Regions from separate parts of the Streptomyces sp. NPDC054863 genome, predicted to be linked through region 2. Evidence: riboswitches for the same ligand, from Rfam matches in the RefSeq annotation. Region 2 holds a riboswitch; each other region holds the start of a gene.
What was found. A riboswitch is a leader RNA that binds a small molecule or an ion and turns the genes downstream of it on or off. The one in region 2 is predicted to bind cobalamin.
Positions count from the first base shown of each region.

Region 1: linked by a shared signal. The riboswitch ahead of ACWGIG_RS01185 (FecCD family ABC transporter permease) and the one ahead of metE (5-methyltetrahydropteroyltriglutamate--homocysteine S-methyltransferase) in region 2 are both predicted to bind cobalamin.
Region 3: linked by a shared signal. The riboswitch ahead of ACWGIG_RS24340 (ABC transporter substrate-binding protein) and the one ahead of metE (5-methyltetrahydropteroyltriglutamate--homocysteine S-methyltransferase) in region 2 are both predicted to bind cobalamin.

Region 1 covers NZ_JBSGZD010000003.1:11,431-19,313, forward strand. Annotated here, with positions in the region: gene ACWGIG_RS01165 (MFS transporter) at 1-280, shown strand, start outside; gene ACWGIG_RS01170 (winged helix DNA-binding domain-containing protein) at 315-1,460, opposite strand; gene ACWGIG_RS01175 (TetR/AcrR family transcriptional regulator) at 1,463-2,221, opposite strand; gene ACWGIG_RS01180 (MFS transporter) at 2,343-3,599, shown strand; cobalamin riboswitch at 3,710-3,853, shown strand; gene ACWGIG_RS01185 (FecCD family ABC transporter permease) at 4,079-5,095, shown strand; gene ACWGIG_RS01190 (ABC transporter ATP-binding protein) at 5,095-5,874, shown strand; gene ACWGIG_RS01195 (ABC transporter substrate-binding protein) at 5,889-6,905, shown strand; gene ACWGIG_RS01200 (HPP family protein) at 6,921-7,487, opposite strand; gene ACWGIG_RS01205 (LCP family protein) at 7,714-7,883, opposite strand, start outside.
Region 2 covers NZ_JBSGZD010000209.1:151-8,033, reverse strand. Annotated here, with positions in the region: gene ACWGIG_RS28130 (MFS transporter) at 1-807, opposite strand, end outside; gene ACWGIG_RS28125 (N-acetyltransferase family protein) at 967-1,455, shown strand; gene ACWGIG_RS28120 (hypothetical protein) at 1,563-1,751, opposite strand; gene ACWGIG_RS28115 (hypothetical protein) at 1,834-2,235, opposite strand; cobalamin riboswitch at 2,417-2,651, shown strand; gene metE (5-methyltetrahydropteroyltriglutamate--homocysteine S-methyltransferase) at 2,832-5,189, shown strand; gene ACWGIG_RS28105 (hypothetical protein) at 5,397-5,693, opposite strand; gene ACWGIG_RS28100 (hypothetical protein) at 5,819-6,010, shown strand; gene ACWGIG_RS28095 (CBS domain-containing protein) at 6,097-6,516, opposite strand; gene ACWGIG_RS28090 (MerR family transcriptional regulator) at 7,011-7,883, shown strand, end outside.
Region 3 covers NZ_JBSGZD010000155.1:2,962-10,844, reverse strand. Annotated here, with positions in the region: partial or broken gene ACWGIG_RS24375 (XRE family transcriptional regulator) at 165-578, shown strand; gene ACWGIG_RS24370 (isochorismatase family protein) at 664-1,248, opposite strand; gene ACWGIG_RS24365 (nicotinate phosphoribosyltransferase) at 1,343-2,671, opposite strand; gene clpS (ATP-dependent Clp protease adapter ClpS) at 2,804-3,118, shown strand; gene ACWGIG_RS24355 (DUF2017 domain-containing protein) at 3,118-3,717, shown strand; gene ACWGIG_RS24350 (amino acid permease) at 4,086-5,540, shown strand; gene ACWGIG_RS24345 (Mov34/MPN/PAD-1 family protein) at 5,648-6,064, shown strand; cobalamin riboswitch at 6,074-6,219, shown strand; gene ACWGIG_RS24340 (ABC transporter substrate-binding protein) at 6,260-7,264, shown strand; gene ACWGIG_RS24335 (FecCD family ABC transporter permease) at 7,271-7,883, shown strand, end outside.

The DNA.
Region 1 (7,883 bases), on a different contig from region 2:
CACCGGCCTCCCCGACCGCGAACAGGGCCTCGCCACCGGCCTGGCCAGCATGTCCCAGCAGGTCGGCATCACGATGGGCACCCCGATCATGTCCGCGATCGTCGCCGCCACGACGGCGGGAGCCGTCACCGCGGGGGCGATCCTCGACGGCGTGAGCGTCGCCATCGCCGTCAATGCGGCACTCGTACTCGTCGGAGTCCTCATCGCCGCAGTGTTCCTGCGTACGAGCCGTACGAGCCGTACGAACGGTACGGAGCAGCGCCAGGCCGTCGGCGCGTGACGGGGCGCAGAGCAGCAGGGCGTCCACGCCCGGCTCACTGCCCCGGCAGCAGCCGGGTCCGCGCGTCGGGGAGTTTGGCCCACCAGTGGTGGTACCGGCTGTAGACACGGGGCTCGCGGTCGGCCAGCAGGGCCGTCAACGACCGCACTTCCACGGCGAGTTGCTCCCACTGCTCGGGCGGCAGCTCGTGGAAGGCCGTGACTTCGATGCCGCCGTCGGACGGCCGCCACACCCCGGCCACGTAACCGTCGACCAGCAGGGTGGGCAGCACGTCGCCGTTGTTGCGGATGACCAGCCGCCGGTAGTCCGGCGGGATGATCCGGCTGCGGTCGGCGTACGCCAGCAGGCTGCTGTCCCACATGGCCATGAGGCGCGGCGGGGCCGGTGTGTCACCCGGCGGGCGCGGCGCACCGGGGACGTCGAACAGGGCGGTGCCGTCCGGCCCTTCGAGCTGCTCGACCGCGTCACCGAGCGCCTGCAGCGCCTGACGTACGGGAGTGCGCCCCACCAGGGTGAACTGGGCCACGTCCGCCACCGACGCCGGGCCGAATCCGGCCAGATAGCGCAGTACGAGCGCCTGCAGCGACTCCGGCATCACCTCGCGGCCCGCGGGCATCGGGGGCGTACCCGCGGCGACGTACGACGGCCGGGCGCCGAACGACCACGGCCCGCCCGCCGGCGCGTGAAGCAGCGGCGCACAGGCCCGCAGCCCCCACCACGCCCCGGTCTTCAGGTCCGCACCCACCCGTTCCCCGACCCAGGCCTCCAGCTCGGCGGCCTTCCGGGGCCGGTCCGCGAACTCAAGCAGCTCCGGTACGAGCCGGTCGCAGTCGGCGGGAGTGAGGCCCGTGGCGGCGAAGCGGTCGCCGAGGCGCGCGGCGCGCAGCGTCGGCCGCATCGCCTCGCGGAACACCTGGTAGTCCTCGGCCAGCACCGCGTGCAGCGTGAGCCGCAGCAGGGTCGCCTTGACGACCGCACGCCCGGTGAACGCGGCGTCCAGGTCGGCGGGGGCGAAACCGCTGAGCCGGTTCCACAGCGCGAGATACGGCGAGGGCGCGTGCTGCGCCTGGAGCGCGACAATCTGTCTGAGCGCGTCCTCGACGCTCAACGGCTGCCGTTCCAGGAGGAGTTGGCGGTGGAGTGTGGCCCGGTTGAGGTCGCGTGCGGTGATCGTCGGCATGCTCAGGATTGTGCCTCGTCCAAGGCGGTGCGTGCGGCGATCCCCTCGGTGAGGAGGCTGAGGGAGAACTCGAACTGGGCGTCGGGGGAAGGAGGCTTCAGCTTGCCGAGCCGGTTCAGGTGGGGGAGCTCGACCTCCGGCTTCGGGTCCGCATCCCCCTCCGGGCGCAGCCAGGACGGTGGCAGGCGTTCCAGGTCCTCGGGGTCCAGGTGTGCGGGCGGGCGGTCGTGGAGGACGTCCTGGAACTCAACGAATCCCACCACGTGCCGGATCGTCTCCATGCAGGCGTAGTACGCGTCCTCCAGCGGCAGCCCGATCCGCACGAAGAACCCGATCAGCGCGTCCACGTTGCGCAGCATCACCGGGTGCCTGGCCCTCGTGATGTTCTCGCTCAGCGCGAGGGTGGTCATGCCGGGGTGGCGCCGGTAGTGCGCGCGCAGGTCCCGGCAGAAGGCACGCAGGCTGTCCCGCCAGAGCCCGGGGGCGGCGGACAGCTCCGGCGGGTGCCAGTCGGACTCGAACAGCTCGGCGGCGAGGGTGATCAGGTCGCGCCGGTCCTCGACGTAGTTGTACAGCGCGCGGGGCGAGACGCCCAGGTCGGCCGCGAGCGAGCGCATCGTCAGCTCGGCCGGGCCCCGGCGGCCCAGGAACTCCAGCGCGGCCCGCCCGACCGCATCGCGGGTCAGGGTGGCGCGCCCCTTGCGGTGGGTCGGCCGGCGCCGGGCCGTACCCGCGTGCTGGGTTTCGTCGTCGCTGCTCATCGGGGAACGAGGCTAGCAAGCCCTTGAACTTCACACCCGTTGACTTTAAGAGGGCCGATCGACAGAGTGGCCGACCAAGGGTCACCTAACTCCACCCCAACTCCCCTTCCTGGAGCCGCTCATGTCCCGGGCACGCCCCGCCACGGCCATAGCCATGGACCTCTCCCCGCTACGCGAAAGCAGAGACTTCCGGCTGCTGTACGCCGGATTCCTCGGCGCACTGTTCGGCACGCTGATGACCAGCGTGGCGGTGGCCTGGCAGATCTACGAGCTCACCGGATCCGCCGCCCACGTCGGCCTGGTCAGCCTCGCCAGGGCCTTCCCGCTGGTGGTCGGCGTGCTCGTCGGCGGCGTACTGGCGGACCGTCTCGACCGTCGGACGCTGATGCTCGCCACCCGGCTCCCACTGACCCTCGTCGCAGCCGCGCTGGCGGTCAACGCGCTCCTGGCCGACCCGTACGTCTGGCTCATTTACCTCTGCACCGGCCTGACCGGACTCTTCGCCGGACTCGGCGGCCCGGCCATGCTCGCGGCCATCCCCGCCCTCGTCGGCACCGAACGCCTCGCCGCGGCAGGCGCGTTGACGTCCGCCTCCACCCAGCTGGCGGCCCTGCTCGGTCCGGCCGTCGGCGGTCTGCTCGTCGCGGGTCCGGGGCTCGCCGCCTGCTTCGCCGTCGACGCGGTCGGCTTCCTCGCCTTCTCGCTGGCGCTGCTGTTCGTACGGCCGCTGCCTCCCGCCGCCACCGCCGGCACGGGCAAGGGGGTCAGGCAGTCGTTCGCCGCCGTCGCGGACGGCGTGCGGTACGTGCGGGGGCACCGCCTCATCGTCGGCCTGCTCCTCATCGACGCCGCGGCGATGGTCTTCACGATGCCGCAGGCGCTCTACCCGGTCCTGGCCGACCAGCAGTTCGGCGGCGGCCCCGGAGTCGTCGGGCTGCTGTACGCGGCTCCCGCGCTCGGCGCCCTGGTCGGCGCGGCCACCAGCGGCTGGACCGGCCGGGCGGGCGGCCACGCGCTCATCGGCGCCGTACTGCTCTGGGGCCTCTCCCTCACCGGTTTCGGCGCGACCTCCCTCCTTCCCCTCGCCCTGCTGCTGCTCGCCCTCGCGGGACTCGGCGACCTGATCTCCGAGACCCTGCGCTCCGCCCTCCTCCAGCACGGCACGCCGGACGCACTCCGCGGTCGGGTCAGCAGCCTCTGGATGGTCCAGGCCTCGGTCTCCCCGGCCCTCGGCAACGCGGGCCTCGGCTTCCTCGCCGAACTCACCACCGCCCGCACCGCGGTGATCACCGGCGGCCTGGTCTGCGTCGCCGCCACGCTCGCGGTGGCCGCCGCCTTCCCGGCCCTCCGCGGGGCGACTCTCGCCGAGCCGTCCTGACACCGCGGGGGCCGGGGCAGCACACGGCGGGGGCCGGGGCGGCAGACCGTGAGGGCCGGGGCGGCACACGGCGGGGCCGGGGCGGCAGACGGCGGGGGCCGGGGCGGCTCGGCCTTCGCCCCGACGGCCGACCCGTTAAGCTACAGGCGCCCCGCGGGGGAAGCCGGTCGAATTCCGGCGCTGACCCGCAACGGTGGGCGGAGCGAACTCCACGCTCCGCAAGCCCGATTACCCGCGGCGGTGAAGGCTCCTGACAATTCGCCGTGGACTGCGAGAGGTGCTGCACAGGGCGCCCCGCGTCCCGGGCCGCTGCTTCCGGCGCGCAGCGCACGGCCCGAGGCGAAAGCGAACCGCCCGTGGCCACATCCTTCGCCCATGCCCATGACGCCCATGCCCACGATGCCGACGGCCACGCCCGCGTCGGCACCGGTGACAGCGCCGGGGCCGGTCCCGCGCCACCCCGGCGTGCGTCCGTACCGCTGCTCGTCATCGCCCTGGGGACCGCCCTCCTGCTCTCCCTCGTCTGCGGGGCGGGCATCGGGGCGTCCGGGCTCACCTGGGGCGAGGTGCTGCGGTATCTGTGGGCCGGACTGAGCGGCGGGACGATATCCGCCGAGCAGGTCCCGACGTACACCATCGTCTGGGAACTGCGCTTCCCGCGCGCCGTGCTGGCCGCCGTCGTCGGGGCGGGTCTGGCCGGCATCGGCGTCGCCGCACAGGCCATGGTGCGCAACGCACTCGCCGATCCGTTCGTCCTCGGGATCTCGTCGGGTGCGGCCGTCGGCGCCAACGCCGTGCTGCTTTTCGGGGCGCTCGGGGCGCTCGGCGTCTGGGCGCTGTCCGCGGCGGCCTTCGGCTCCGCGCTCCTGGCGATGGTGCTGGTGTACGCGATCGCCCGCACGCCGCGCGGGCTGACGCCGCTGCGGCTCGTGCTGACCGGGACGGCGATGTTCTACGGCTTCTCGGCGATCACCACGTTCATGGTCTTCGCCGCCGAGCGCGGCGAGGCGGCCCGCTCCGCGATGATGTGGCTGCTCGGCAGCCTCGGCGGCGCCAACTGGGCCTCCGTACCGATCGCCGCCGCAGCCGTGATCGGCGGGCTCGCCCACCTCATGTGGTCCGCGCGCCGGCTGAACGCCCTCGCGATGGGCGACGAGACCGCCGCCTCGCTCGGCGTGGACGCGGGACGGCTGCGCAAGGAGCTGTTCCTGGTGACCGCGGCCGTCACGGGCTGCGTGGTCGCGGTCAGCGGGGCGATCGGCTTCGTCGGCCTGATGGTCCCGCACGCCGTACGCATGCTGGTCGGCGCCGACCACCGGCGGCTGCTCGCCGTCGCCCCGCTCATGGGCGCGGTCCTGCTGGTCTGGGTGGACATCCTGTCCCGCACGGTGCTCGCCCCCGTGGAACTCCCGGTCGGCGTACTCACCGCGGCCATCGGCGTGCCGTGCTTCGTCCTGCTGATGCGCCGCAATTCGTACAGCTTCGGAGGCGTGTGATGCGTATCGACATCGAGGACCTGACCGTCGAGATCGCCGGTGCGCGCCTCGTCGAGGACGTCGTGCTGCACGCCGGTGACGGGCAGCTCGTCGGGCTCGTCGGCCCCAACGGCAGTGGAAAGTCAACCCTGTTGCGCTGTGTCTACCGGGCGCTGCGGCCCGCCGGCGGGACCGTCCGCCTCGACGGCGACGACCTGCACGCGATGACCGCGCGCGAAGGCGCCCGGCGGCTGGCCGCGCTGCCCCAGGAAGCGGTCGCCGAGTTCGACTTCACGGTCACCGAGGTCGTGGAGATGGGACGGCTGCCGCACCAGCGGTCGGTGGCCCGGACCAGCGACGAGGACCGGCAGGTGTGCGCGAGCGCGCTCGCCGGGGTGGGCGCCGCCCACCTCGCGGGGCGCGGCTTCCTCACCCTCTCCGGCGGCGAGAGGCAGCGCGTCCTGATCGCCCGCGCGCTCGCCCAGCAGCCGCGGGTGCTCGTCCTCGACGAGCCCACCAACCACCTCGACATCGCCCAGCAGCTGGATGTGCTCGCCCTGGTGCGCGGCAGCGGGCTGACCGTGCTCACCGCACTGCACGACCTCAACCTCGCGGCCCTCCACTGCGACCTGCTGTACGTCATCGACGCGGGGCGGATCGTCGCCCACGGCGCCCCGCACGACGTGCTCACGCCCGAGCTGCTGGCCGAGGTCTTCGGCGTACGGGCGCACCGCGTGCCGCACCCGGAGTCCGGCGCCGTACAGCTGCTCTTCGACCGCCTCCAGCCCGCCACTCCCTAAGGAACCACGGCCCCATGCGCACACGCCCCGCCGCCCTCGCCACCGTCGCCGCCCTCGCTCTCAGCGGCTGCGGCGCGCAGGTCACCCCGGCCGCCCACGACAAGGCCGCCGGAAGCCACTACCCCGTCACCGTCGAGAACTGCGGCGAGAAGAAGACCTACGCCAAGGCCCCGCAGCGCGTGGTCACCAACGACGTCGGCATCACCGAGATCATGTTCGCGCTCGGCCTCGAAGAGAACATGGCGGGCTTCGTGATGCCCGACGACAAGGGCGACCTGGACTCCGTCCCCTGGAAGGGCGGTTACAGCAAGGTCAAGTGGCTCTCGAAGAAGCAGATCAACAAGGAGATGGCCCTCGACGCCCGCGCCGACCTCGTCTTCGCGGGCTGGAACTACGGCTTCAACGAGGGCGAGGGCTTCACCCCCGCCGATCTCAAGAAGGTCGGCATCGACTCGTACCTGCTGAGCGAGTCCTGCCGCAACGGGCGGGGCGGCACGGCCCGCGGCGTGATGCCGCCGCTCGACGCGCTCTACACCGACCTGGGCAACCTGGGCCGGATCTTCGACGTGGAGGACCGCGCGGAGGCCCTCGTCGCGAAGTTCCGCAAGCAGGTGGCCGACGCGCAGGCCGGAGCCCTCAAGGGCGCCGACCGGCCGCGGGTCTTCCTGTACGACGGCGGGCAGGACAAGCCGTTCACCTCGGGTCTGTACGCCGCGCCGCACGACATCATCACCAGGGCGGGCGGCGACCACGTGATGAAGGACCTCAAGGACAGCTGGGCGACGGTGGGCTGGGAGACCGTCGTCGCACGCGACCCCGAGGTGATCGTGATCAACAACTACGGGGACACGACCGCCGAGCAGAAGCGGAAGTTCCTGAAGTCCTACCCGCCGCTCGCAGGCGTCTCCGCGGTCAAGAACGACCGGATCGTCGTCCTCGACTACGCGGAACTGGTGGAGAGCCCGCGCAACCCCGGCGCGATCGTCTCGCTCGCGGCCGACCTGAAGAAGCTCGGCGTGCCCCGTTCCTGAGGCCCGCCGGTCCGCCTACCACCAGTAGGCGGGGTACTTCGGTGCGTTGCGCCGCAGCCGGGAGGCGACGTACTCCGTCAGCACCACCAGCACGGCGGCCCCGATCAGCAGCGGTACGAACCTGGCCGGGGCCGGTGTCTGGAGCACGACGACCACGGTGGTGGCGCACGCGGGGGAGTGCGGGGTGCGCGCGAGCGTCATCAGCGCCAGGGTGAGCCCGGCCGCCACGGCAGCGGCCCAGGCGCTGCTGCCGACCGCCGCCAGTACGCCGTAGCCGACCGCGGCCCCCAGCAGATGGCCGACGACCACGCTGCGGGGCTGGGCCAGCGGCATGGTCGGCGCACTGTGCACGAGCGCGGCGCTGGCGGCGAGGGAGGGGATGAGTACGGGCTCGTGGATCGCCGCACCGATGCCGACGAGCCCCAGCAGAACGGCGGTGGCGACACCGACACTGTGCAGGGCGGCAGCGGGCGCCGGCCGTGCCGGAGCCCGGCCCGCGATCCTCCACCGGCGCGTCCCGGGCCCGGGTTCCGGCGGGACGGGGTGGTCGGACGCGGGACGCGGGGCGGCGTCGAGACTCATGGGGAGCGCATTTCACGTAGGGGCAGGCGTACGGACAGGGGTAGGCGTACGGACAGGGGCAGGCGTACGGAGGGTCGGCTCGAAAATCTATCCGCCGCCGTGACGCGGGTGGACACCAGGGCCCGAGGACGCCCAGGCTCGGGACACGGCTCGCCACGGAACACGGCGCCCGCAGTTGCTCGCGCTGCGGGACCCTACTTCCGGGCATGGACGACCTCTGACCGGTTCAGTTCCCCTTGACGATCTTGCCCGCGTCGACCTTGTCGCCCGCCGAGTTCTTGGTGACCGACTCGGGGATCGGCTTGTCCGCCCGGAGCGACGCCCAGAGCAGGTCGGACTGTTCCTTCAGCGGGACGACGCGGTCGTTGTCCTTGAGGTCGTAGTCGATGGGCAGAG
Region 2 (7,883 bases):
GAGCAGCGGGCTCTCCAGCTTGAGCTGGCGGCGTACGAACACCGTCAGCGAGACCGTGGCCAGGGCGAGCAGCGCCCAGGGCAGCGGGTCGGCGAAGCCGCTCTTGCCGAGCTGCTTGATGCCGCCCGCGAGGGCGAGCATGCCGACGACCGACTGACCCACGCCCCACCAGTCCCAGCGCCCGCTGCGCGGCGAGTGCGACTCGGGCAGGATCCAGGCGCCCAGCGCGATCACCAGGGCGGCGACGGGAAGGTTCAGCAGGAACGCGGACTGCCAGCCGAAGTCCTCCACGAGGAGACCGCCGACCACCGGGCCCAGCGCCATGCCTGCACCGAAGACGGCCGCCCACACGGCGTACGCGAAGGCGCGCTCCTTGGCGTCGCTGAACACGTGCCGCAGGATCGACAGCGTGGACGGCATGATCGCCGCACCACCGACGCCGAGCAGCGCACGGGCCGCGATCACGTGCCACGCGTCGGTGGCGAAGACCGCGAGCAGGGAGGCCAGCGCGAAGATCGCGAATCCGGCCAGCAGCATCCGCTTGCGGCCGATCCGGTCGCCCAGCGCGCCCGCCGTCACCAGCAGGCCCGACAGGATGAGCGCGTAGACGTCGATGATCCACAGCTGCTCGACCGAGCCCGGCTGGAGGTCGGCGACCAGCGAGGGGAACGCCACGTTGAGGATCGTGGTGTCCATCGCGATCAGCAGGAGGCTGCCCGACAGGATCGCGAGGACGGCCCAGCGCCGTGGGTCCAGGTGCGGGGCAGCGGTCCCGGCGTCGGGCCGAGAGGCGGCGGGGGAGGACATGGGACACCCGTTCCGAGACTAGTAAGACTCAACTGAGACATCAGTGTCTCACAGGGATGTCTGGCGTCCCAGTCGAGGAGGAGTGGGACGAGTGCGGGTGCGACGGAGTGCAGAGGAAAAGAACTGGTGGGAAAGGGCCGGAAGCCGCACCCTGTCCGGATGCTGATCAGAGAAGCCACCGCCGACGACTGGGCCGCGATCTGGCCCTTCTTCCACAAGATCACCGCCGCCGGTGACACCTTCACCTTCCCCCTCGACCTCGACGGGGAGACGGGTCGCGGCTGGTGGATGCTGGACGCCCCGGACCGTACGGTCGTCGCCGTCGACGACGCCGGGGAGATCCTCGGCACCGCCAAGATGAACGCCAACCAGCGCGGCAACGGCTCCCACGTCGCCAGCGCCAGCTACATGGTCGACCCCGCCCACGGCGGCCGGGGCGTGGGCCGCGCCCTCGTCGAGCACACCCTCGACTGGGCACGCGCCCGGGGCTTCAGGGCCATGCAGTTCAACGCGGTCGCAGCCAGCAACACCCACGCCGTAAGCCTCTACGAGCGGCTCGGTTTCCGCATTGTCGGCACCGTCCCGGAGGGCTTCCTGCACCCGGAGCAGGGGTACGTCGGACTGCACATCATGCACCGCCCGCTCTGAGCGAACGCCGCACACGGAGTGCCCCGGCCCGCCGCACGCACGGGCCGGGGGCAGCACCGCGAACCCGCGCGGGGCCGGGGGCGCAGCGCCGCCCCCGGCCGGGTGGATCAACCCACGTCGTCGGTACGGGAGACGGCCTCCCCGTCGCCCTCGTGGGTCCGCGTCCCGCGCGGTGCGGCAGGCCGGGCCGTCGGCCGGGCGGCGGGCTTCGCCGTGGGGTCGGCCGCGGGGTCGGCGGTCCGGGTCACCTCGGCGCGGATCATGGCGTTGAGGGCGAGGAACGGGTCGATGGGCATGGCAAAGCCTTCTTTCGTACGGTGATTGCGTCAGGGGAGGAGAGACCTGCGGGCCGCCCGCGCGGTGCGGGCGGGGTCCTCCTCAGCAGCGCAGCACCACACAGCGCACCGGATACGGCACCGGAACCCGGGTGTGCACCCAGCTCCTGGCCGCCGCGCCGACCCGCTCAACAGGCCTGCCGGGAAAGGCGGTTCGTACCGTACGGGCGGGCTGCCGCGCCGGACTGCGGCCGGCGCTCCTGCGCACACTCCCGGCGAGCAACCGCAGTTCGGCGTCCGTGCCGTCCGACATGCCCTCGGACTCGGCGGCCGACAGCGGACGCGCGTCCGGCGCGGCATCGGCGCCGGGCAGCCCCGGCATCATCAGCGCGGCAAGCACGGCGCACACGACGAACACCGCGGCGCTCGCCGCGACGCACCCGGGCAGCACCGCGAACCCGCGGCGCCGGTGCGGCGGTCGGTGGGAGCGGGGCGCGTCAGCCATGGGGCACAGGTGCCCCGGGGGAGGGCCGGGCGCAGCCTGTCGAGCCGGAATTCCCCCCACCGGGGTAGGCCGGTTGGCGGTGAACGCCTCACGGACCGACGGGTGGACGCCGCAGGGACCGGGCCGGACGCGGTACGGACCGGGAGGCGGAGATCACGTGCGCCGCCGCCCCGCGAGGGGCTAGTGTGGCGGGCGCAGCTGGTTCGCTCCGCCCGCCAGGCGGCAGCGTCGCAAGAGGGAACCCGGTGGGAATCCGGGACTGCCCCGCAGCGGTGAGTGGGAACGAAAGCCGTCATACGCACTGGACCGGTACGCACGCGTACCTCGCGGTCCGGGAAGCGGCGGCCGGTAGGTGCCCGGGAGCGATTCCGGGCGTGTCCGCGAGTCCGAAGACCTGCCACTGCCCGTACGCCACCCGTGCGTACGGCGATCTCGGCGGCCTCGTGGGAGGGCCGGTGGGAAGCAGGCGGGTCCTGTGCGTACGGGTCCAGGTGCTCTTGGCGCCCCGGACGCCCGACTCCGCTGTTTCTGCGCCGACCTGGCTCCTCCTCGCGTACGTCGCCCGGGATCCCCCGCGACTCGCGAAGGAGAGTTCCGTGGCAGACCGAACCGCCACCCCCGCAGCCCCCGGTGCCGTCACCCCGCAGCCCGTCCGGGCCACCGTGCACGGCTACCCCCGGCAGGGCCCGCACCGCGAACTGAAGAAGGCCACCGAGGCGTACTGGGCCGGACGCGGCAGCGCCGACGAGCTCCGCGACACCGCCGCCGCCCTGCGCCGCGGCGTCTGGCAGCAACTGGCCGACGCCGGTATCACCGAAGTCCCCGTCGGAGACTTCTCGTTGTACGACCACGTCCTGGACGCCGCCGTCACCCTCGGCGCGATCCCCGAACGGCACCGGAGCGCCTTCGCCGCCGACCCGCTCGACGGCTACTTCGCCATGGCACGCGGCACCGCCGAGGTCGCGCCGCTCGAAATGACCAAGTGGTTCGACACCAACTACCACTACCTGGTGCCGGAGTTGGGGCCCGACACCGTCTTCGCCGCCGACTCGACGCGGCTCGTCGAGCAGTTGCGCGAAGCGCTCGCGCTGGGACTCGCCGAGCCCCGGCCGGTGCTCGTCGGACCGGTCACCTTCCTGCTGCTCGCCAAGCCCGCGCCCGGCGTCGCCGACGGCTTCGAACCGCTCACGCTCGTGGACCGGCTGCTGCCCGTGTACGCGGAGGTGCTCGCCGACCTCCGCGCGGCCGGGGCGAGTTGGGTGCAGCTCGACGAACCCGCCCTCGTACAGGACCGGTCGCCCGCGGTCCTGAGCACCGTCGCCCGCGTCTACCGCGACCTCGGTGCGCTCACCGACCGGCCGCAGCTCCTGCTCGCCTCCTACTTCGACCGGCTCGGTGAGGCGCTTCCTGTGCTCGCCCAGAGCCCGGTGGAAGGGCTGGCGCTGGACTTCACCGGGCCCGCCGCCGCCCACGTCGAAGCGCTCGCCGCCGTCGGCGGGCTGCCCGGCAAGCGGCTCGTCGCAGGCGTCGTCGACGGACGCAACGTGTGGATCAACGACCTCGCCGGTTCGCTCACCACCCTCGCCACCCTCCTCGGCCTCGCCGACCGGGTCGACGTCGCCCCGTCCTGCTCCCTGCTGCACGTCCCGCTCGACGCGGCAGCCGAACCCGACGTGGACCCCGAGATCGCCCGCTGGCTGGCGTTCGCCCGGCAGAAGACCGACGAGGTCGTCACCCTGGCCCGCGCCCTGCGCGAGGGCACCGCCGCCATCGCACCCCAACTCGGCGCCAACCGGGACGCCTTGGCCTCCCGGGAAGCCTCCGCCCTGACCCGCGACCCGGCGGTGCGCGCCCGCACCGCGGCCGTCACCGCCACCGACGCCCGCCGCGACCTCCCGTACCCCGAGAGGGCCGTCCTCCAGCAGGCCGCACTCGGACTGCCGCAGTTGCCGACGACCACCATCGGCTCCTTCCCGCAGACCCGCGAACTGCGCACGGCGCGCGCCCGGTTGAGGTCCGGACGGATCGACGGGGCCGCGTACGACGAGCGGATCGCCGCCGAGATCCGCGAGGTGATCTCCTTCCAGGAGAAGGCCGGCCTCGACGTGCTCGTGCACGGCGAGCCCGAACGCAACGACATGGTCCAGTACTTCGCCGAACAGCTGACGGGCTACCTCGCCACCCGGCACGGCTGGGTCCAGTCCTACGGCACCCGCTACGTCCGGCCGCCGATCCTGGCGGGCGACGTGTCCCGGCCCGCGCCGATGACCGTGGCGTGGACCTCGTACGCCCAGTCGCTGACCGAGAAGCCCGTCAAGGGCATGCTCACCGGGCCCGTCACCATGCTCGCCTGGTCGTTCGTGCGGGACGACCAGCCGCTCGGCGACACCGCCCGGCAGGTCGCGCTCGCCCTGCGCGACGAGGTCAACGACCTTGAGGCGGCGGGCAGTTCGGTCATCCAGGTGGACGAACCCGCACTGCGCGAGACGCTGCCGCTGCGGGCCGCGGACCGGGCGGCGTACCTGGAATGGGCCACCGAGTCGTTCCGGCTCACCACCTCCGGGGTGCGGGCGGCAACCCAGATCCACACCCACATGTGCTACGCCGAGTTCGGTGAGATCATCGCCGCCATCGACGACCTCGACGCCGACGTGATCAGCCTGGAGGCGGCCCGCTCCCACATGCAGATCGCCGACGAACTCGCCCGGGTCGGCTACCCGCGCGAGGTCGGCCCCGGCGTGTACGACATCCACTCGCCGCGCGTCCCGGCCGAGCGGGAGGTCTCGGACCTGGTCGACCGCGCGCTGCGCGCCGTACCGTCGCAGCGGCTGTGGATCAACCCCGACTGCGGTCTGAAGACCCGCGGCTGGGACGAGGTGCGCCCGGCGCTGGAGCGCATGACGGCGGCGGCACGACGGGCACGGGCGGAACTCCCGGCAGAGACCGCCCGGTGACGGCCGCCGGGCGCCGCAGCGTGGCGGACACCGGGCGCTGCTCCGTGGCGGTCACCGGGCGCTGACGGGTTCGCCGACAGGCCCGTGGGTCGCCCTCCCCGCCGGGGGCGGCCCACGGGCGTCACGGGTGGCACAGGTGTCACGGGTGGCACTTGTGTCAGAGACCGTCCGACGGGTCCCTGGCAGAGACCGTCCGACGGGTCCGGGTCAGAGGTCGTCCGACGGATCCAGATCCAGCTCGTCCGCGTACTCGTCGCCGATCTCGTCCCCGGCCGGCTGCGGCGCATCCGGTTCCTCCTCGGCGAGCAGCTGATCGAGGGACTCGCCGCGCCGAGCCTCGTCCGCCGTCGTCCCGAAGGACTCGGCGGGCGACCAGTGGTCCGGGGGATCGATGCCGGCGTCGAGGGGGTCGTAGTCGAGGTTGTCGGTGATCAGCGTGTCCTGGGCGTCCAGGACGCCGTCGTCCTCGGGCAGGTCGCCGGTGTCGTCGGTCATGTCGCTCATGACCACACGCTGCCCCACGCGGAAGGCGTACGCATCCCGGAGGTGCGGACCGCGCGGCAGGGCACAAGAATGCGTGACAAGCCGGACATGCGCTGGACGTGTCCGCGGACTCCCCAGGAGGCGGCATGAGTGTGCAGGGACCGGATCCGTCCGAAGTGACCCCCGACAGTCGGCTGCACAGCGGCGGCAGCGACGACGCGACCCCCGAGGACCTGGTGCTCGCCTCGGGCCGCGACCTCACGCCGGGGAACCTGGAATGGGCGCGCAAGCGGCTGGAGAAGGAAGGGCGCGCGGCGATCGAGTCGACGCTGCCCTGACCCGCGCGCCCCGTACGCACCACATGGCTGTGCCCCGCCTCCCGCGCGGGGCACAGCCATGTGTCGCCCGTGGGCGTGCCGAGGGCTCAGCGACCCGCGTACACGGCGCTGACGAACGTCACCAGCTGATCGGCGGGCAGCGCCCGGGCCAGGTCCGCCTCGGTGACCATGCCGACCGGTGCGCCGTTGTCCAGCACCAGCAGGCGGCGGATGCGGGCGTCGCTCATCACGCGCACGGCCTCGTCGGAGTCGGCGCTCACGTCGACCGACAGGGGCGTGCCCTCGGCCAGATCGCCCGCGGTGGCCTTCGACGGGTCGTGACCTGCGGCAATGCACTTCACCACGATGTCGCGGTCGGTGACGATGCCGGCCAGGGCGCCGTCACTTCCCGTGACCGGCAGGGCGCCGATGTGGTGCTCCCGCATCAGCTGGGCGGCCCGGTCGAGGGTCTCGGTCGCAGGAATGGAGCGGACGTCGGGGGTCATCAGGTCACGGACGGTGGTCATGGGGTCCTCCGGATTCGACGGATGCGGCCACCGCCATGCTGTCCGCGCCCCGCCCGCTCGGCGACCGCAAGCCGTCGTACGGGTGACCGGCGCAGGCTTGCCACGCGGACGACTGCCGCTGCGCCCTGCGCACGGTCGAGGGGATGTTGTCCGACCGGACGGCGGCCTGGGGAACAGCCGCCCGGTCGGGGTGCCGGTGCCGTCCGGCCCGGGATGCCGGGAAGGGCCGGGCGGTCGGCTCTCGGGGCCTCACGGACGGCCGATCGTCCGTCCGTGACGCTCCTTCGCGACCGGGCGCGGGCTTGCATGCGCTCACTGCGCCCGCCGAGCCGGCGCTGCCTCCACAACGCCGGCAGTGGAGGCAGCGTGAGGGCGGAACCCGGTCGCTGTCCTACCCGAATCAGCTTTCCGGCAGTTGGGCAAACCCGGCAACTCGCGTCGGTCGTGCGTCGTATTGTCGGTCCATGGACGGCAATGCGCCCGGCGACAGGGACATGCCCGGCACCGGAAGTGCGCCCGGCACCGGTGACCACCGCACACAGGCCGCGGCTGCCGGGCTGACCACCGGGGCCGTGGCCCGCCGACTGGGAGTCGCGCCGACCACCCTGCGCTCCTGGGACCGCCGTTACGGCATCGGGCCCGCCGTCCGCGGCGACGGCCGGCACCGCCGCTGGGCCGCCGTCGACGTGGCCCTCCTGGAGCGCATGTGCGGCCTGACCGCGCGCGGCGTTCCCCCGGCCGAGGCGGCCAGGCTGGCCCGCTCGCACTCCGGCGGTACGGCATCGGAGCAGCTGCCCCCGCACGCCCCGCCGTCCCCGGTGCCCGCCCCACGAGCCCCGGACGCCGAGGTTCCGACCCGTACCGTACGAGGCCTGCGCAACGCCGCCGTACGGCTCGACTCCCCCCTGCTCGACCGCCTGCTGCACACCACCGTCCACGAACACGGCCTCGTCGGCGCCTGGCACGGGGCGATGGCCCCGGCGCTGCGCGCCATCGGCCGTACCTGGGCCTCGTCCGGAGACAGCGCGGGCGAGAAGTACGTGGAGGCCGAGCACCTGCTCTCCTGGCACATCTCCACCGCCCTGCGCCGCGGTGCCCCCGCCAAGGATCCAGGAGACGACGCACAGCCCGTACTGCTGGCGTGCGCGCCGGGGGAGCTGCACACCCTCGCCCTGGAGGCGCTGGCCGCCGCCCTGTCCGAACGGGGGCTGCCGGTGCGGATGTTCGGCGCCGCCGTGCCCCGCAGCGCCCTCTCCGAGGCGGTGCGCCGCACCGGCCCGCGCGCCGTCGTGCTGTGGTCCCAGACCCGCCCCACCGCCGACCCGTCCCTCCTCGTCCTGGTCCGTTCCACGGTCGGCGGCATCCGC
Region 3 (7,883 bases), on a different contig from region 2:
AGGGACAGCCGTAAAGCATGGCTCCCGGGGGAACGGAGCCCCTGGATAGCTGTACGGGTACTCCCGCCCGACGGCGGCTTCGTACAGGGCGAGCCGCCGCTCCTCCTGCCTGGCCGCGAGACGTACGGCCGCCCCGGCCCACGGCACAGCACGCCGGGGAGCCCCAGTACAACGGCGTGTGGCTGTCCCGGTACGAGTTCTACTCGTCGAGCCGCGACGAGACCTTCGTGGCGGCGCACTACGTCGTCCTGATCCAGCACGGCAACCGGCTGACCGGCCGCTCGCTGCCGGGTGCGTCCACCAACCCCGACAGCCCGCTCACCCTGGACCTCACCCTCGACCGGAACGTGGTCACCGGCTCCTGGACGGAGCAGACCGCGACGGACGGCTACTACCAGGGCGCCCGGTACCACGGCGCCCTCCAGATGCTGGCAGAGCTGACGGGCCGACGGCTCGCGGGCAAGTGGGTCGGGTTCGGCAAGGATTTCGATGTGAACACCGGCCCCTGGGAACTGGTCAAGAAGGAGACCAGCACGTCGAAGGCGACGCTGGAGCGGTACAGCAGTCCGCCGCAGTAGCCCGGGCCGACGGAGGGCCCGTTGAAGAATGTCTCACTTACAGGTGTAAGTGAGACATTATTTCGGTGAGGGTGCGCGGCCCCCGTCAGACCACCGGCTTGCCGGTGAGTTTTACGCCCGCCGTGCGGAGTTCCTCCAGCGCCGCCTCCGTCGTCGGGGCCGCGACGCCTGCCGTCAGGTCCAGGAGGACCTGGGTGGTGAAGCCTTCGCGGGCCGCGTCCAGGGCGGTGGCGCGGACGCAGTGGTCGGTGGCGATTCCGACGATGTCGACCTCGGTGATGTGGCGGGCGTGGAGCCAGGCGGCGAGGGGCGTGCCGTTCTCGTCGGTGCCCTCGAAGCCGCTGTACGCCGCCGAGTGGGCGCCCTTGTCGAAGACGGCGGAGATCGACCCCGAGGCGACGGCGGGGGCGAAGTTGGGGTGGAAGCCGACGCCCTCGGTGCCGGCGACGCAGTGGACGGGCCAGGAGCGGACGTAGTCGGGGTTCGGGGAGAAGTGGTCGCCGGGGTCCACGTGGTGGTCGCGGGTGGCGACGACGTGGCAGTAGCCGGCCTGGGACTGGCCTATCAGGTCGGTGATCGCGGCGGCGACGTCCGCCCCGCCCGCGACCGCGAGGCTGCCGCCCTCGCAGAAGTCGTTCTGCACGTCGACGACGATCAGGGCGCGGTGCATGGCATGTCCTTAGTGGGGGCGGTCATGTCTCTTGAGAGTAGAGACTCCGGCCCCTTGGGGGGAGTGGGCGTCCGGGGTGCCCGGTGCGGGCGGGTCACAGGTACTCCGTCGGGATCACCGGCTCGCCGCGCGAGAGCTGGACCGAGGACATGGGCAGGCCGCCGCGGGCCGCCTTGTGCCGGTCGCGGGCCTCGTCCAGGGGTTCCCGGGCGACGACCTGGCCGGCCTTGACGAGTTCGATCTGGAGCTGGTGGTCGAGGAGGTCGGCGGGGACCGGGCCCGTGCCGATGACCTCGGCCTCGGCGATTCCGTACGAGTCCGGGCGGCGGGCCGCCCACTTGCGGCCGCCGCGCGAGGACTTGGCGCCCATGGACTTCTTCGCGACGGGCAGGAGCGGGGCCTTGGGGCTGGCGGACTCCGCGCGGGCGACCAGCTTGTAGACCATGGAGCAGGTCGGGTGCCCGCTGCCGGTGACGAGCTGGGTGCCCACGCCGTACGCGTCCACGGGGGCCGCGGCGAGGGACGCGATGGCGTACTCGTCGAGGTCGGAGGTGACGACGATCTTGGTGTTCGTCGCGCCCAGCTCGTCGAGCTGCTGGCGGACGCGGTGGGCGACCAGGAGGAGGTCGCCGGAGTCGATGCGTACGGCGCCCAGCTCCGGGCCCGCGACCTCGACCGCCGTGCGGACGGCCTCGGTGACGTCGTAGGTGTCGACGAGGAGGGTGGTGCCGCTGCCGAGGGAGTTCACCTGGGCCTGGAAGGCGTCGCGCTCGTTGTCGTGCAGGAGCGTGAAGGCGTGCGCCGAGGTGCCGACGGTGGGGATGCCGTAGCGGAACCCCGCCGCCAGGTCGGAGGTGGAGGTGAAGCCGCCGACGTACGCGGCACGGGCCGAGGCGACCGCGGCGAGCTCGTGGGTGCGGCGGGCGCCCATCTCGATCAGGGGGCGGTCGCCCGCGGAGGCCGCCATGCGGGAGGCGGCGGCGGCGATCGCCGAGTCGTGGTTGAGGATGGAGAGGATGACGGTTTCGAGCAGGACGCATTCCGCGAAGCTGCCCTCGACGCGCAGGATCGGCGAGCCGGGGAAGTAGACCTCGCCCTCCGGGTAGCCCCAGATGTCGCCGTTGAAGCGGTACGAGGCGAGCCATTCGAGGGTCGGCCCGTCGACGATCCCCTGCTCGTCGAGGAAGGCCAGGACGTCGGCGTCGAAGCGGAAGTTCTCGACGGCGTCCAGGACCCGCCCCGTACCCGCGACGACGCCGTAGCGCCGCCCCGAGGGGAGCCTGCGGGTGAAGGCCTCGAAGACGGAGCGCCGGTCGGCGGTGCCGGCGCGCAGGGCCGCCTGCAGCATGGTCAGCTCGTACTGGTCGGTGAAGAGCGCTGTCGAGGGAACATCCACCGGCAGGCCGAGATCCGCTGTGTTCATACGACGGATGCTACCCCCGATCTCGTCAGAGTGACGAAATGGGGTCGGCCGAACGGGCGGCCGGGGCGGAGAGGGGCGAGGGCGAAGGCCGGGCGAGGCCCGTTTGTGCGACGGCCGCCCTCCGGTGGCAGCATGGGAAGGGTGAGTGTCGCCCCCGTAGAGATCGAACGTCCCGAGTCGGCCGAGGAAACGTCCGCCGTCCCCGAGCCGGACACCCCTTGGGTGACCCTGGTCCACAACGACCCGGTCAATCTGATGAGTTATGTGTCGTACGTCTTCCAGACGTACTTCGGGTATTCCAAGGAGAAGGCGAAGAAGCTGATGCTCGACGTCCACCACAAGGGCCGGGCGGTCGTCTCCGCGGGCAGCCGCGAGGAGATGGAGCGGGACGTGCAGGCCATGCACGGGTACGGACTGTGGGCGACCCTCTCCCAGGACCGCAACTGATGCCGGGTTATTTCGAAGCGGTCCCCGGTGACGGCGCGGCCGTCGCCCTGGACGAGGTCGAGACCTCCATCCTGCGCTCCCTGGCCGTGCAGCTGCTCGAACTGATCGGGCCTGGCGACGAGCCCGTGGAGGGCGAGGACCCGCTCGCCGCGCTCTTCGCCGAGGGCCCCAGCGAGGCGCCCACGGATCCGGCGCTGGCCCGGCTCTTCCCCGAGGCGTACGCCGATCCGAGGAGCGAGCCGGACAAGGAGCAGCAGGCCGCCTCCGCCGAGTTCAGGCGCTTCACCGAGAACGACCTGCGTACCCGCAAGCGCGAGGACGCGCTGTCCGTCGTGCGGAACCTGGACGCGCTGGCCTCGGCGGCCGACGAGGGCGAGAGCGGCCTCGTACTGAAACTGACGCCCGAGGAGTCCCGGCGCTGGCTCGGCACGCTCAACGACCTGCGCCTCACCATCGCGTCCCGGCTGGAGATCACCGAGGAGGACGAGAGCGACATGCTCTTCCACCTTCCGGACGAGGATCCGCGCAAGCCGATGGTGATGGCGTACCTGTGGCTGGGCGGGCTCCAGGAGACCCTGGTCGAGACCCTGATGCCGTGATCGGCGTATCACTCCTCGAAACGTACGTACCAACCCCCGAAACGTAAGCGTTCGCTCAGCGGACGCTCAAATCCGAATAACGATCGGGTTACCTCCCCTGTGTGCTTTGCCGCCGCAGGGGAGTTTTGTCTGCTTTTTCCTGTGCAATAGGGCACAAAGCGCTAGTCGATCACCGCGCCGAGCGTGATAGATCTGCACGACCACCCACGGACGCCACCCCTGTCCCGTGGGGGCGCTGACGCCGGAGGAACCCGGCGATGCACTCCATCCACATCCGGGGGCACACGCCCCGATCAAGGATCGTCACAGTCGGTCCGAGCCGCGCACCTTGCGATACGGCCGGATCGCATGGAGAAAGGCGCACCACCATGACCTCAGTGCAGGTCGACAGCAAGCCGGGCGACGGCAGTGAGGCCGAGGACGCGCAGGGCGAGTCCGGCGAGGGCTATCAGCGAGGACTCGGCGCCCGCCAGATCCAGATGATCGCCATCGGCGGCGCCATCGGCACCGGCCTCTTCCTCGGCGCGGGCAAGGGCATCTCCAAGGCGGGACCCAGCCTGATCCTCGCGTACGCCATCGCGGGCCTGGTCATCTTCTTCATCATGCGGGCGCTCGGCGAGCTGCTGATGTACCGCCCGGTGTCCGGCTCCTTCTCGGAGTACGCACGCGAATTCCTCGGCCCCTTCTTCGGGTTCGTGACCGGCTGGACGTACTGGCTCTTCTGGGTCGTCACCGGCATCACGGAAGTCACGGCCGCCTCCGAGTACATGCAGTACTGGACGAAGGACGCGACCGGCTGGATCAATCAGCCGCAGTGGGTCTTCGCGCTCGTCTTCACGGTCATCCTCTTCGGCGCCAACCTGATCTCGGTGAAGCTCTTCGGCGAGCTGGAGTTCTGGTTCTCGATGGTCAAGGTGACGGCCATCATCGGCATGATCCTGATCTGCGCCGGCATCCTGACCGTCGGCTTCTCCGACGCCGGTGACACCGCCTCCGTGTCCCTGCTGTGGTCCGAGGGCGGGTTCTTCCCCAAGGGCATCGGCTCGACGCTGATGACGCTCCAGATGGTCATGTTCGCCTTCCTCGCCGTCGAGCTGGTCGGTGTGACCGCGGGCGAGTCCAAGGACCCGAAGACCGTGCTGCCGAAGGCCATCAACACCGTCCCGTGGCGCATCGCCGTCTTCTACGTCGGCGCGCTGATCATGATCCTGTCGGTCGTGCCGTGGACGCACTTCCAGCCGGGCGTCTCCCCCTTCGTCGCGGCCTTCGAGAAGATGGGTCTCGGCGTCGGCGCCGCGATCGTGAACTTCGTGGTGCTGACGGCGGCGCTGTCCTCCTGCAACTCCGGCATGTACTCCACCGGGCGCATGCTGCGCGACCTCGCCCTCAACGGCCAGGCGCCGAAGTTCTTCACCAAGCTGACGGCGCGCGGGCTGCCGCTGGCCGGTACGTCCTTCTCCGCCGCCCTGATGCTGGTCGGCGTGTGGATCAACTACCAGTGGCCGGGCGAGGCGTTCAACTACGTCGTCTCCTTCGCGACCATCTCCGGCATGTGGGCCTGGATCATGATCCTCTGCTCCCAGATCCGCTACCGGAAGCTGTCGGACGCGGGCGTGCTCCCGAAGTCCTCGTTCCGCGCCCCGGGCGCCCCGTGGACCAGCTGGTTCGCGCTGCTCTTCATCGGCATGGTCATCGTGCTGATGGGCATCGACAAGGACGCCAGGATCTCGCTGTACTGCGCGCCGGTGTGGGCGCTGCTGCTGGGGGTCTCGTACCTGGTCATGAAGGCGAAGAGCCCGGAGAAGTTCGCCGCCAAGAAGTAGCTTCCCGGCGAGCGCGGCCCGACGGCTTCCCGACGGGCGTCTCGCCATCCGGTCCCGTCCGTACCATCCCTCGGTACGGGCGGGACCGTTTGCATATCCTGGCCCGCATGCTGACCATTTCCCGGACCCTGCACGACCAGATCGTCGCCCACGCGCGCGCCGACCACCCCGACGAGGCCTGCGGCGTGGTCGCGGGCCCGGAGGGCACCGGCCGCCCCGAGCGCTTCGTCCCGATGCTGAACGCCGCCCGCTCTCCCACGTTCTACGAATTCGACTCGGGCGATCTGCTCAAGCTCTACCGGGAGATGGACGACCGCGACGAGGAGCCGGTGATCGTCTACCACTCGCACACGGCGACCGAGGCCTACCCGTCCCGTACGGACGTCACGTACGCCAACGAGCCCGGCGCGCACTACGTCCTGGTCTCCACCGCCGACACCGACGGCGCGGGCCCCTTCCAGTTCCGCTCGTACCGGATCGTGGACGGCGTGATCACGGAGGAAGACGTGCAGATCACCGACTGACGGCCACGCGCAGGGCGGGACGCGCCGGGTGAGAGACTGTGCGCGACTTGGGCGGCAGGACCCAGGAAGCCGGTGCGAATCCGGCACGGTCCCGCCACTGTGACCAGATTCCCGTGATCTGGAAGCCAGGAACTGACCTGCCGCCTCCCACGCACCACCAGGGGACGAGGTAATCCCCGGAGGAGGCCCACCGCCATGCCCGTACCCGTGCCCCGTCGCACCCGTACCGCGCTCGTCATATCCGCCGCCCTGCTCCCGCTGACGCTCACCGCCTGCGGCGGAGCCGATGCGAAGCAGGACGACACCAAGGCCGCGAAGGCCGCCGCCGGCTTTCCGTACACCGTCGAGAACTGCGGCGTGAAGACCACCTTCACCAAGGCCCCCGAGCGCGCGCTGCCCATGAACCAGCACGCCACCGAGGTGCTCCTGGAGCTGGGCCTGGCGAAGTCGGTCACCGGCAGTGCCTACCTCGACGACAAGGTCCTCCCGAAGTACGCCGCCGACTACGCCAAGATCCCGGTCGTCGCCAAGGAGTACCCCTCCAAGGAGAAGCTCCTCGCCGCCGACCCCGACTTCGTCTACGGCGGTTACGCCTCCGCCTTCGACGCCAAGCAGGGCCGCAGCCGCGACGACCTGAAGAAGTCCGGCATCGCCTCCCGCCTCAACATCGAGTACTGCACCGAGGGCTCCAGCGCCGTCGACGACATCTACCGGGAGGTCGCCGAGGTCGGCCGGACCTTCGGCGTCGGCGCCCGCGCGGACAAGTGGGTCGCGGACGCGAAGAAGACCATCGACTCCACCGCCGCACAGCTCAAGGCCGTCGAGCCGGTCAGCGTCTTCGCGTACGACAGCGGCGACAAGACCGCCCAGACGTCCGGCGGCAAGGGCATGGCCAACGAGATGATCACCCGCGCGGGCGGCAAGAACGTCATGGCGGACATCCCCAAGTCCTTCACCGACGCCTCCTGGGAACAGGTCGTCACCCGCAAGCCCGACGTCATCATGATCATCGACTACGGGTCGACGACCGTCGAGCAGAAGAAGAAGCGGCTGCTTCAGGACCCGGCGCTGAAGGACGTACCGGCCGTCAAGAACAAGCGGTTCGCGGTGATGCCGCTGTCCGAGATCCTCGTCGGCGTCCGCGCCCCCGCCGCCATCGAACGCCTCGCCCTCCAGCTCCACCCCGAGCTCAAGAAGTAACCGGCCGTGGGCTGCAAGACCCCGCCCGCACGCGGGCCGCTGCGCTACACCCTCGTCCTGACGGTCCTCGCCGCCGCCCTCGCGGCGGCGATGACCGCCGGGCTCGCACTCGGACAGGTCCGGATCCCGGCGGGACAGGTCCTCGACATCGTCACCGGCGGCGCCGAGCCGAGCCCCTTCCGCACGATCGTCCTCGACGTACGGATGCCGCGCGTGCTGCTCGGGGCGATCGTCGGGGCCGGGCTCGCGGTGGTGGGCACCGTCCTCCAGGCGCTCGTACGCAACCCGCTCGCCGACCCGTACCTGCTGGGGATCTCCTCGGGGGCGTCGGCGGGCGTCGTGCTCGTCATCGTCTTCGGGATCGGCAGCGGTCTCGGGCTCGCGACCACCGTCACCATGCCGGCCGGAGCCTTCGCCGGGTCGCTGCTCGCGCTCGTCCTCGTCTACACCCTCGCCCGGCGCGGCGGACAGATGACCGGCACCCGGCTCGTCCTCGCCGGGGTCGCCGTCGCGTACATCCTGTCCGCGCTGACCAGCCTCGTCATGGTCACCTCCGCGAAGCGCGAGCACTTCCAGGAGGCCATGTACTGGACGCTGGGTGGGCTGGGGAGTGCGCGGT